DNA from 2 places in the Sphingobacterium sp. 1.A.5 genome. Region 2 is predicted to be linked to the other one. Evidence: riboswitches for the same ligand, from Rfam matches in the RefSeq annotation. Region 2 holds a riboswitch; the other holds the start of a gene.
The links. A riboswitch is a leader RNA that binds a small molecule or an ion and turns the genes downstream of it on or off. The one in region 2 is predicted to bind thiamine pyrophosphate.

Region 1 (5,916 bases), on a different contig from region 2:
TTTCATTTCTTGGTTATTTCTGAATTTAATGTCTTTCAATACTGTCTTTAGCTTACCATAACCGGGTTTGGAGATACTTTTAAAAGTTGGACTTAAAAAAGCATAAGTCCATGTTTGATTTAAAGCATTGAATTCATCAATTGAATGAGTAGATGTGGATAGTTGTTGCCCAATAGCTATTAAATCTGGGTGTAAACTAATTCTATCCTCAGTATTAAAATGCAAGCGATTAATTCCAAGTTCGTGTGATAGGTGTTTATGCGAATGAAGCACTATTTTCATCCTATCAATAGGATTTACTTTATTCAAATATTCCAATACTGTTTCATCTTGTAAACCATATTTCCTGAAATGGAAAAGATCCATTCCATTTTCAAACATCTCATTTACATGATTTATTTCATTGGATATGATGCTCAATGGAGAAATTACAATGATCATAGATATATTTCCTTACCCTTTTCGATAAATTCTTGGGATTTCGCGAGCAAACCTTCTTCGGTTGCTTCCCTGATTTCTTGAGTGATTTTCATTGAACAAAATTTTGGGCCGCACATTGAGCAGAAATGAGCAACTTTTGCTGCATCTGCTGGCAGTGTTTCATCATGAAATTCTCTAGCAGTATCAGGGTCTAAGGACAAGTTGAACTGGTCTTCCCATCTAAATTCAAATCGCGCTTTGCTGAGGGCATTGTCTCTATATTGTGCTCCTGGATGGCCTTTTGCTAAATCAGCTGCATGTGCAGCAAGTTTATAGGTGATAACTCCATCCTTTACATCTTTTTTGTTTGGCAGGCCTAAGTGTTCCTTTGGAGTGACATAACACAACATGGCACAGCCATACCATCCAATCATTGCAGCTCCAATTGCAGAGGTGATATGGTCATATCCTGGAGCTATATCTGTCGTCAATGGTCCTAAAGTGTAAAATGGTGCTTCATCGCATTCTTTTAACTGTTTTTCCATGTTTTCCTTTATCATATGCATTGGGACATGACCGGGACCTTCAATCATTACCTGAACATCATGTTTCCAAGCTATTTTCGTTAGTTCTCCCAACGTTTCCAATTCGGCAAATTGTGCAGCATCATTGGCATCAGCAATAGATCCTGGCCTCAGGCCATCTCCTAAAGAAAAAGCAACATCATATTGCTTCATAATCTTACATATCTCTTCAAAGTGGGTATATAAAAAATTCTCTTTGTGGTGAAATAGGCACCATTTTGCCATGATGGAACCTCCTCTAGAAACAATTCCGGTTACCCTTTTGGCGGTAAGATGAATATATCGCAATAATACACCAGCATGAATGGTAAAATAAGAGACTCCCTGTTCAGCTTGTTCGATCAATGTATCTTTAAAAATTTCCCATGTAAGGTCCTCAGGAATTCCTTTTACTTTTTCTAATGCTTGATAGATTGGTACTGTTCCAATTGGAACTGGAGAATTTCGAATTATCCATTCTCTAGTTTCATGAATGTTCTTTCCTGTTGAAAGGTCCATTATGGTATCAGCGCCCCAGCGACAGGCCCATACAGCCTTTTCAACTTCTTCTTCGATGCTCGAACTGACTGCACTATTACCTATATTGGCATTGATTTTCACTAAGAAATTCCTGCCGATGATCATTGGTTCACTTTCGGGGTGATTAATATTGTTTGGAATGATAGCTCTACCTGCAGCAATCTCATCTCTTACAAATTCAGCTGTAATGTAAGTTGGTGTTTTTGCTCCGAAATTTTGACCAGGATGTTGTTCTGCCATTCCTTTTGTAACAGTTTCCAGTTGTTCTATCTTTTGATTCTCTCTTATAGCAACATATTCCATTTCTGGTGTAATGATTCCTTTTCTAGCATAATGTAGCTGAGTTACATTTGCCCCCTCGATAGCCCTTTTCGGTTTGTGGTTATATGAAAATCTCAGCTCATCCAATTTGGAGTCGTTCAATCTTAGGATGCCATATTCAGAACTTATATTGTCCAGGACTTCTACATCATTACGATTTAATATCCACTCTTCTCGGAGTCTATTTATTCCTTTTCGGATATCAATTGTGACGTTTTCATCTGTATAAGGACCGGAGGTGTCATAAATAGTGATTGGAGGATTAATTTCCACGGAGCCATTGGAAAGTTTTGTTGGAGTTAGCGATATTTCTCTCATCGCAACCTGTATGGGATGGATCTTTCCGGGGATAAATACTTTTTTCGAATTTGAAAATGGGTTCGTTGTTATTTCTTGTTCTTTCATGATTTTTTGTTTTAGGATTATCCACCTTGGGTTGCGGTAATGATTAGAATTGAATCGTTGTCTGCCAATGGAGTAACAGACCAGGAGTTTCTTGGAATAACTTGATTGTTAAGAGCTATAGCTACGCCATTTGTTTTGCCTTTGAGTTCCAAATGCATTAATTCTTCCAAATTGTTAATTGGAAAAGCAAAGTTTGTTAATTGATGATTGATGATTAATACCATTCCATTAAAGTTTATAAGCAATAAATATGCTTTAGGAATGGCTACATTGGATACAGGCGACCCATGAAAGACATTTTACTTTTCCCTCCGCTAGTATGATCTAGATCAGGTTGTAAGGGTAAAATCTCAGCCTGCAACAAGTGCAGACACCCCTAAAGCTTGGGCAAGTTAACTAAATGAATTAACTAAAAGAAATAATTTGTTATTTAAACTACACGTAAAAGCCTGTATGTAGTGCTGTTTACTTTAGGTTTATATGGTTTTGGGAATTCTTTTCTTTAAATTCTTTGTAGGAATTTTTTACATATACATGTAAGTCATAAGTCGTCCAATATTGAGCAGTTTCAAGGTCTGGTCTATATTCAACCATAAATTTTTCGAGTTCATCATTCTCCATTGGAATAATTTCATAAATGGAAACCTTATTGAATATTTGGTCGACCTCCATATTTTCGATTTCTTGATTCATGAACTTTTCAAATCTTCGTGCGTTTTTCCCTGCAGCACTGAATTTTTCATAAAAGAAAGTTATGGGTGAGCCTCCAAAAGGAGAAAGGAGGTACCATGGTGGTTTTCCAGAATAATGTAAGCCACCCTTAACATTGTAATCATGTTTCATGGCGTGCAATTCCTTAAATCTTGCTGCTTTTGTATTTCCCATTATGACTATTTCCTCTAATACGATAGCTTTCTTCTGAAGGTATACCAACTCTGGCAAATCGTAAGCTTCTATAGTGAGTGTATTCCAATGAGGATGGACAAACATGATACTGTCATATGGATTTGCGTCAATGTGAAATGATCCGTCAGCACCTGAATATAAGGTTTGCTTTGTTCTTTTATTAATTACTTCGATGTTTTTTAATAAAAGAGTACTATCACTGGAAAAGATAGTTCCCGGATAGCTGTACTGAATCTGAGCATATAGACCTGATGTGAATAGGAAATTAAATATGATGAAAATAATTAGTTTGAATTTCATGATATGATTTTTGGTTCCTAAAACTATATTCTAATTTAAGATTTATCGTTCAAAGATAATTGTGTGATAACTTAATTTAACAAATCCTGAGGAGAAATTATCTAGTTGCCTTATCTTTACGGCAATAACCTGGGTGAAATACATGATCCGAAACACAAAATTTGCCGTTACTGCCGCCATTTTATCTATGATCTGTGTACAGGGCGGAGCTTCCTTTGCAAAGCAATTATTTCCAGCTATAGGTCCAATAGCTACCACGGCATTGCGGATTGGACTTTCAGCAATAATTTTATATCTCATTACTAGGCCCAAACTCCATACTTTTACAAAGCAGCAATGGTTGTATTGTTCTGCTTATGGTCTTGGGATTGCTGTCATGAATTTGATTTTTTACATGGCAATTCAAAGAATACCATTGGGCCTGGGTGTAACTATTGAGTTTGTAGGGCCATTGTTTTTGGCATTTGCACTGTCTAGGAAATTGCTGGATGTTGTTTGGGCTGTTTTAGCTTGCGCAGGGATTCTCTTGATTGTCCCATGGCAAAGTAATGGTGTTGATCCTTTAGGTTTGTTATTTGCTTTGTTGGCAGGGACATTTTGGGCTGTATATATCATGATGGGGAGCAAAGTTTCAAAGATTATGGAAGGAAGACAAGCTGTTTCCGCCGGAATGATTATAGCAACCCTTTTTATCTTACCTTTTGCATTATGGGACGGAGCAATTTTGCATTTAAACCTGAGTCTATTTGGAAAAGGTCTATTGGTTGCCATTTTATCTTCAGCTTTGCCTTTTTCCTTAGATATGATTGCATTGGGTAAACTTCCTACTAAGACATTCAGTATTCTGACTAGTTTGCAACCAGCGTTTGCTGCACTTTCTGGTCTCGTATTTTTACATGAATTTTTGACCATTACACAATGGTTATCTGTCGCCTGTGTAGTTTTGGCGAGTATTGGTACAACTGTTTTTTCAAAGCGAAATGTCCAAATTCCAAAAAATCAAGAAGTTCAATAAGATTCAACAATTATTAATTCTGGGTGTTCTAAAGATATATTAAAATTTAAAGTTATGCCTAGAGATAAAGCTCCACAAATCAAGAAGCCTGATACCTATGATGCTTTGGTAGATAAAGGAATGAGCAAAGAAAAAGCGGCACGAATTTCTAATGCCCAAGCCGCAGGTACCATCGATCACAGGTCTAAAAAATTAGACGAAAGGACCAAGGTAGACCTAATGGCAGAGGCAAAAGAAATTGGTATTAAAAATAGGCATAATATGACCAAAGATGAATTAATAAAAGCAATCAGAGGCCATTAATATTCTTTGAAAATATTATCCTTCCAGGTTTATTATTCTATGCGATTGATCTAAGATGGCTACACATCTATCAGAACCTTTAGTTCCAATTATTTTATTTTCTTTTTCTTCTATTAGGTAGCCTTTTGCTTTTAAATAGGCTATGAAAGCATTTTTGTGGTCTAGATTGAAGTTTGAAATTACTTGTGGGAATGTTGTAAATATTCTATAGTGTCCAATTTTCCTGTTTTTTCTAATTTCATCAGATTTCACTGTCATGAGCATTATTCCACTTCCATAATCAGCGAAATAATATCCATCAGCATTAAACATTCCGACTGCTATTAATCCTAATCGATGTAGGTCCTCCTGTTTAATAGTATATTCTGGCGTCCTGAGTTGGTCAATTTTATGTTGCACGCCGTATGCTTTTAATTTCTTTGCGTCTACCATTAAATTTTCCGGTAAGTTTGACTGACTATTTGCCCACGCCCATAACCAGGTGTTGACAGAATAGGAAAAACTTCCTATAATTTGAATTGGAAACTCCATGTCTTCTCCAAAAGTAATGGTGCCGCGAGTTAAATCCGCATCCCAGCTTCTCCCTTCAATTAGTTCCGAAAAATCTATCTGTTTCTCAAATCCCAAGGCAACATATCTTTCTAATAATTCTAATTCTGTTTTTATAGGCTCGAATGTAGGAGTATTTTCTGTGGTTTGTTTTTCTGGTTTTTCGGTTTCTTTTTTCGATGAAGATTTTCCAAATAATCTATTTAAAAATCCCATAATGTATGTATTTGCTGTTGTTTGTTGAGTTTTGCTGTTGAAGTTAAGAAAGGCAAGTGAATTTATGATATAACATATGCGTAATCACAAAGGAAATTCTTTTTTCGTAGTGTTATATCTACTGTTTATAAGCGAAAAACATTCTCGATTAATATCGATGAATATTAATTACGCATAAATTATCTGGTATTTTTATTGTGAAACGGGATGTTAGTGTCATTCTTGTTAAATTGTCAAATTAAATTTTTCAAAAATTATCCTTTGTAACTTTATAAAAGTTAAAGATTGAGGAATTGATTTGGTTTTTGTAAATATTTGATTTTTAGTTTAATAAAAGAGTTTGATATGATGATTACTCTAAAGATTTCTAATAAGTTG
Region 2 (5,916 bases):
ATTGTCATTTAAGAAATATGTAATACCCGCTTTTGGATTTATGAAATTATGGTGGTCATCAAATTTAAAGTCTTTGATTTTGTCATCATCACCTTTACCATTGTAAACTATATTACGATATTGCAGGTCTAGATTGAAAAGCACATTTTCCAGTCTGTAATCAGCCTTGGCAAAGAAGTTGAAATCATTTTTATTTGCCTGGCTGAAATAATACTTTTCTCCTAATTGATCATCAGGAATCAAGTTAGCCCAAATCACTTCGCCATAGTGGTCGCCTTTATATTGGTTGTATGCTCCTCCAAAGGTGAAATTTAGATTGTTTGAAGGTTTATATATCAAGGAATAAGTCAAGCCATAAAAATGGTTGTCCAACCACCTCCTACGGATTAGATCGGTATTTTTGATAATCTCACCGTTTTGAAGTAAAGTATCGATTCCGTAATGAGTTAAACCATCCATTGACCTAAATTCTTCATAATAACCAGCTCCACGTGTATAATGTAGGGCAGTATTGAAGGTCATCTTTTCAGAAGGGCGATAAGAGTAGTTTAGATGCGCATGGGTTTGGGTATAATTATCTGTTTGATTGTCATAAGTATAATAGTTGTATTTGCGATCTCCATTCAAGAACCTCTCTCTTTCAGCGTCGAATAGCCATAAATTATCTGCATATTCCTCAATTCTATCTTTATTTCCGGTGAAAAGAGGTTCTGCCAATCCATACCAAGCTTGGTAAGTTTTTTCTTTCCCTGAGAATACCGTTGCTTTTAAGGTGTGCTTATCGGTGTATATTCCTCCATCTACATAGAATGATTTAAGATTTGATGATGCTCTATCTACATATCCGTCAGAGCTTATTCTTGATAAGCGTGCATTGAAGGCATATTTGTTAGCGATCAATCCTGAACCAGCTTTTAATGTATTTTTCCATGAATTATAAGATCCGAATGCGTTATTGAATTCCAGATATGGTTTTTCTTCCAATCTATCTGTTTGGAAATTGAGTGAGGCTCCAAATGCTGCGGGTCCGTTAGTTGAAGTTCCTATTCCGCGTTGGATCTGTATACTTTCTGTATTAGAAGCAAAATCGGGAAGATTTACAAAGAAAGATCCCATACTCTCGGGGTTATTTAGAGGGACTCCATTTAATGTGACATTAATTCTTTCATTGTCGGATCCTCGGATTGTCATATTGGTATATCCGATACCGGCACCAGCATCAGAACCAATGACCACTCCTGGTGTTTGGTCCAATAAATACGGTATATCCTGTCCAAGATTTTTTTTCTGGATTTCCTCTTCATTTAGTGTTTTAAATGTTGTTGCTGAGTTTTCTTTTGCACGTGTTGCAGAGACATAAACCTCCTCAAACTTAAAATCCTCATCTTTTAATTGTATGGAAAAATTAGCTACGACAGATGGATTGATTCTTGAAACTTCCGATTTATAACCGATAAAAGAAATTTTTAAGTTATAGAATTGGTCTTTCAGGTTGCTGAATTCGACGATTCCTTGATTGTTTGAAGATTTGGTTTTTCCGTCAATAGTTACGGTTGCACCTATTGCTGGGGCTCCAGAACTATCTAAAACCCTTACAGTGAAGGTTTGTTGTGCATAGCTCATGAGCGTTAGCAAACATAAGGCTATAGTAGCCCAAAGCTTGTTGAACATAATAAATTTTTTGTTTTAATGAGTTAAACTTTCTTGCTGCAAGGGGTTACAACAAGTTTTATTTAACCGCCCTTTCCCTACGCTGGCATTACCCAGATCAGGTTTGTGTTTCTTGTATGTTGTTGAAACACAGGGTATAATCTCAGCCTGTCTTTGTGTTATTAAACAAGGCACCCCTAATAGATAGGGCAAATCTAGGCTTTTGGTTGAAAAAAACAAAATTTTAATAATATTGTAACAAATTCGTAATTATTTTTTTATTAGTTAAACTGATTATAATTTTTTGTAAATTGCCTGCAATGCCCTCGATGGGTTAAATTCGCTAACTTTTAGAAAAACGGAACTTATATTTTTATGAACTATTACGCTGCTGATGTTGTGTTTCCCGTTGCCGGTCTTGCTATAAAAAAGGGGGTCGTTGCGATGGACGAAGATGGAGTTGTTAAGGGTGTTTTCAATCCAGGTGAGATAGATGAGACCCTGATAGAACAATTTAAAGGGGCGTTAATCCCAGGTTTTATTAATGCACATTGCCATTTGGAACTCTCGCATATGCTTGGTGTAGTTCCAAGAAGGACAGGTCTTCCAATCTTTCTTTCTACAGTAATCAATGAACGGGGAAATCATGAGATGAAATTGGAAGAGGCAATCGAAGCAGCTGACAAATTAATGTACGAGAATGGCATCCAAGCCGTAGGTGACCATGTGAATTCTGCAGTTACAGCAAAAATCAAAGAGACTAGCCCTATAAAATATCATACCTTTGTAGAGGTCATGGCTACTACCAAGGAGGATGTAGTTACAAGAATCGACATTGCTAAGGAAATTGAATTCCACTTTGACTATAAACATTCTTCGATTACCCCACATGCACCATATTCATGTTCCAAATTTTTGTTTAAAACTCTTAAAAGAGCAATCAGTGAGGATAATATTATCAGTATCCATAATCAAGAAAGTGATGAGGAGAACAAGCTTTTTAGATATAAAGAGGGGGAGTTCTTGGACTTTTTTGAAAAGATGGATGTGGTTATGGAGGATTTCAGGGCGCAAGCAAGAAATTCCATTCAATCTTACCTGCCTTATATACCTGCCAAGAATAAATTGATATTAGTCCATAATACCTACACGTCAATTAAGGATCTGGATTTTGTGGATAGGATGGGCAGATCTGTTTATTTCTGTTTGTGTCCCAAAGCTAATCTTTACATTGAAGATAGAATCCCAAAAATTAATAATTTCATCCTGGGAGGTCATGATATCGTTATTGGCACAGATAGTTTGGCGTCAAATGATACGTTGGATATTTTAGAGGAATTGAAAGTTATTCACCAAGAATATCCAGAATTGGATTTTAATGAAACTATCAAATGGGCTACTTTAAATGGGGCAAAAGCTTTGAATTTAGATAGCGAATTAGGTTCATTGGAAGTTGGAAAAAGACCAGGTTTATTGTTGCTTGAAGGTATGGATACCTTCAAGCTCAATCCAAAAGTTAAGGTAAGAAGAATTAGATAGTTTTTAATTCTATTTCTTCTTATACCTTTGTATTCATGAAACATTGGAATATTAAGGTTACCGGAAAGGTTCAAGGTGTTTTTTTTCGAGCATCTACGAAGGCTGTTGCTGATCAGTTGGGTGTAAAAGGTTTTGTAAAGAACTTATCCGATGGTTCAGTTTATATCGAAGCAGAAGGCGATGAATTTGCCCTTGAATCTTTGTTGGAATTTTGTGGGGAAGGTCCAGAAAAAGCTGAGGTAGACCAAGTGGATTATGAAGAATCCACAGATCTTAAGGGATTTCGGAATTTTGAGGTTATCAAGAAAAATAAATAAACGTGTCGGTAATTAAGAAATTTGTCAGCGATACGATGATTTATGGTCTTTCGACCATCATTTCAAGAATGCTGGGGTTTGTGATGACCCCATTCTTTACTGCTAAATTCTCAACATCTATTTACGGTATTTTCACCAATCTATTTGCGATAGCTTCCATGCTGAATGCTGTCTTAGCTTTTGGAATGGAGACTACCTTTTTTCGTTATCTTCAAAAAGTAGAGGGAGATAAGAAGAAAGTGTTTGATAACAGTTTTTTCATCACGCTTATCACTACGGTCATCTTTCTGTTGACCGTATTTACGTTTCTACATCCTATTGCGAATTGGTTGAGTCAAGGAGAAAATACTTCTGACTATATGGTGTATGTCAAGTTATTTGCATTGATAATAGCGGTTGATGCGGTTGCTGTAGTTCCTTTTGCGAAATTACGTGCAGAAGGTCGTCCTATCCGTTATGGATTTGTAAAGCTCATCAATATTCTTGTATTTATTTTCATCAATCTATTTTTATTGGCATGGTTACCTAAGCTCAACATTTCTTCAGAATTTTTCAGGGAATTCAGTGCTGGTTGGTTTCGTGAAGGTTGGTTAGGGAATGTGTTTATTGCTAACCTTATTGCTAGTGCGGTTACTCTACTTCTCCTCATTCCACAAATATTGACCTTTAGATTCAGGATTGATTCGAAATTGATTCGCGATATGCTAGCTTATTCCTTTCCCATTTTAATAGCGAACATTTCTTTTATAGTCAACGAGAATTTAGATAAAATTATGTTTCCTAGACTCTTGCCTGGGGAACAGGGGGATGCTGATTTAGGAGTTTATGGTGCTGTTGCGAAAATCGCTGTATTTCTAAATCTATTTGTTACTGCATTTCGATTGGGGGCAGAGCCATTTTTCTTTTCATATTCCAAGAATGAGAATGCGAAGAAAACTTATGCGATGATCATGGAGTATTTCGTAATTGCCATGATCATTGTAATGGTTGGTTTATGTGCTAATTTAGATTGGTTGAAGAATTTTATTAGGGGCGGAGAATTGGATAGAGATGCCTATTGGTCGGGATTATTTATCGTTCCAATATTATTGTTCAATTATGTCTTATTAGGTATATACATGAATTTGTCGGTATGGTATAAATTATCAGATCAGACAAAGTATGGCCTTTACATCTCTGTTATAGGCGCTGTAATTACGATTATTTTAAACGTTTTACTTATTCCGAAGTATTCATACGTAGGTGCTGCAATCTCAACGACATGTACATACTTGGTTATGGTCTCTTTGTCGTATTTCTGGGGTCAACAAAACTATTCAATTCCTTATAAGACAAATAAGATAATATTGTATTTAATAGCGGGATTTTTGGTGTCCTGGGCAGCCTATTACAGTAATTTCTGGATGGGGAACTTAATCTTGATTCTGTTCTTGGCTGTAGTGGCTTATGTAGAAAAAAACAATATTCTTAAAATTCTGAGGAGGGCTTAAGAATTAAAAAAAGAAGTCGCTTATTAAGCGACTTCTTCTGCAAAATTAAATCTTATTTCTTCTAGGACCTCTTGGATTTCATTTACGTCCTGAAGGCTAACTAGTTTCATTCTATATTCTTTGAAATTTGGAATTCCTTTGAAATAATTGGCGTAATGCCTACGCATTTCAAAAATTCCGGTTTTATCGCCTTTCCATTCGATTGATTTGACCAAGTGGGTATTGCAGACATCAACACGCTCTGATACTGTTGGGCCATCTAAACGTTCGCCGGTATTAAAGAAGTGTTTTATTTCTCTGAATATCCAAGGGTAACCAATAGATGCTCTTCCAATCATAATTCCGTCTACTTCATATTCTTGTCGCCAAGCAGCTGCTTTTTCCACTGAATCAACATCACCATTTCCGAATATTGGGATTTTTATCCTTGGGTTTCTCTTTACATCTTTGATCATCGACCAGTCAGCCTGTCCTTTGTACATTTGTGCCCTTGTACGGCCATGAATTGCCAAAGCTTTAATGCCTATGTCCTGAAGTCTTTCTGCCACTTCATATACATTTTTGGTATTGTCGTCCCAACCAAGTCTTGTTTTTACAGTAACAGGAAGGTGGGTGGCATCAACAACAGCTTTGGTCATTGCAACCATTTTGTCGATATCTTGCAGTAAGCTAGCTCCTGCACCTCGACAAGCCACATTCTTTACAGGGCAGCCATAATTAATGTCGATAAGATTTGGCTGCGCAGCTGTGCAAATCTCTGCAGATTGGCGCATATGTTCAATATCAGAACCGAAAATTTGAATGCCGATAGGTCGCTCATATTCGAAAATGTCAAGTTTTTGGCGCGATTTAGCGGCATCACGGATCAACCCCTCTGAAGAAATAAACTCCGTATACATCATATCCACCCCATTCTGCTT

Region 1: it holds a riboswitch for thiamine pyrophosphate, as region 2 does, so the genes downstream of both, thiS (sulfur carrier protein ThiS) here and CRT24_RS07465 (TonB-dependent receptor) in region 2, are expected to answer to the same signal.

What each region holds. Positions count from the first base shown of each region.
Region 1 covers NZ_PEBA01000023.1:252,846-258,761, reverse strand. Annotated here, with positions in the region: gene CRT24_RS11630 (thiamine phosphate synthase) at 1-441, opposite strand, end outside; gene thiC (phosphomethylpyrimidine synthase ThiC) at 438-2,249, opposite strand; gene thiS (sulfur carrier protein ThiS) at 2,267-2,473, opposite strand; TPP riboswitch at 2,539-2,637, opposite strand; gene CRT24_RS11615 (hypothetical protein) at 2,715-3,455, opposite strand; gene CRT24_RS11610 (DMT family transporter) at 3,598-4,470, shown strand; gene CRT24_RS11605 (Rho termination factor N-terminal domain-containing protein) at 4,525-4,773, shown strand; gene CRT24_RS11600 (DUF6882 domain-containing protein) at 4,789-5,538, opposite strand.
Region 2 covers NZ_PEBA01000012.1:97,390-103,305, reverse strand. Annotated here, with positions in the region: gene CRT24_RS07465 (TonB-dependent receptor) at 1-1,671, opposite strand, end outside; TPP riboswitch at 1,729-1,859, opposite strand; gene CRT24_RS07460 (amidohydrolase family protein) at 2,026-3,189, shown strand; gene CRT24_RS07455 (acylphosphatase) at 3,225-3,506, shown strand; gene CRT24_RS07450 (lipopolysaccharide biosynthesis protein) at 3,509-4,996, shown strand; gene dusB (tRNA dihydrouridine synthase DusB) at 5,020-5,916, opposite strand, start outside.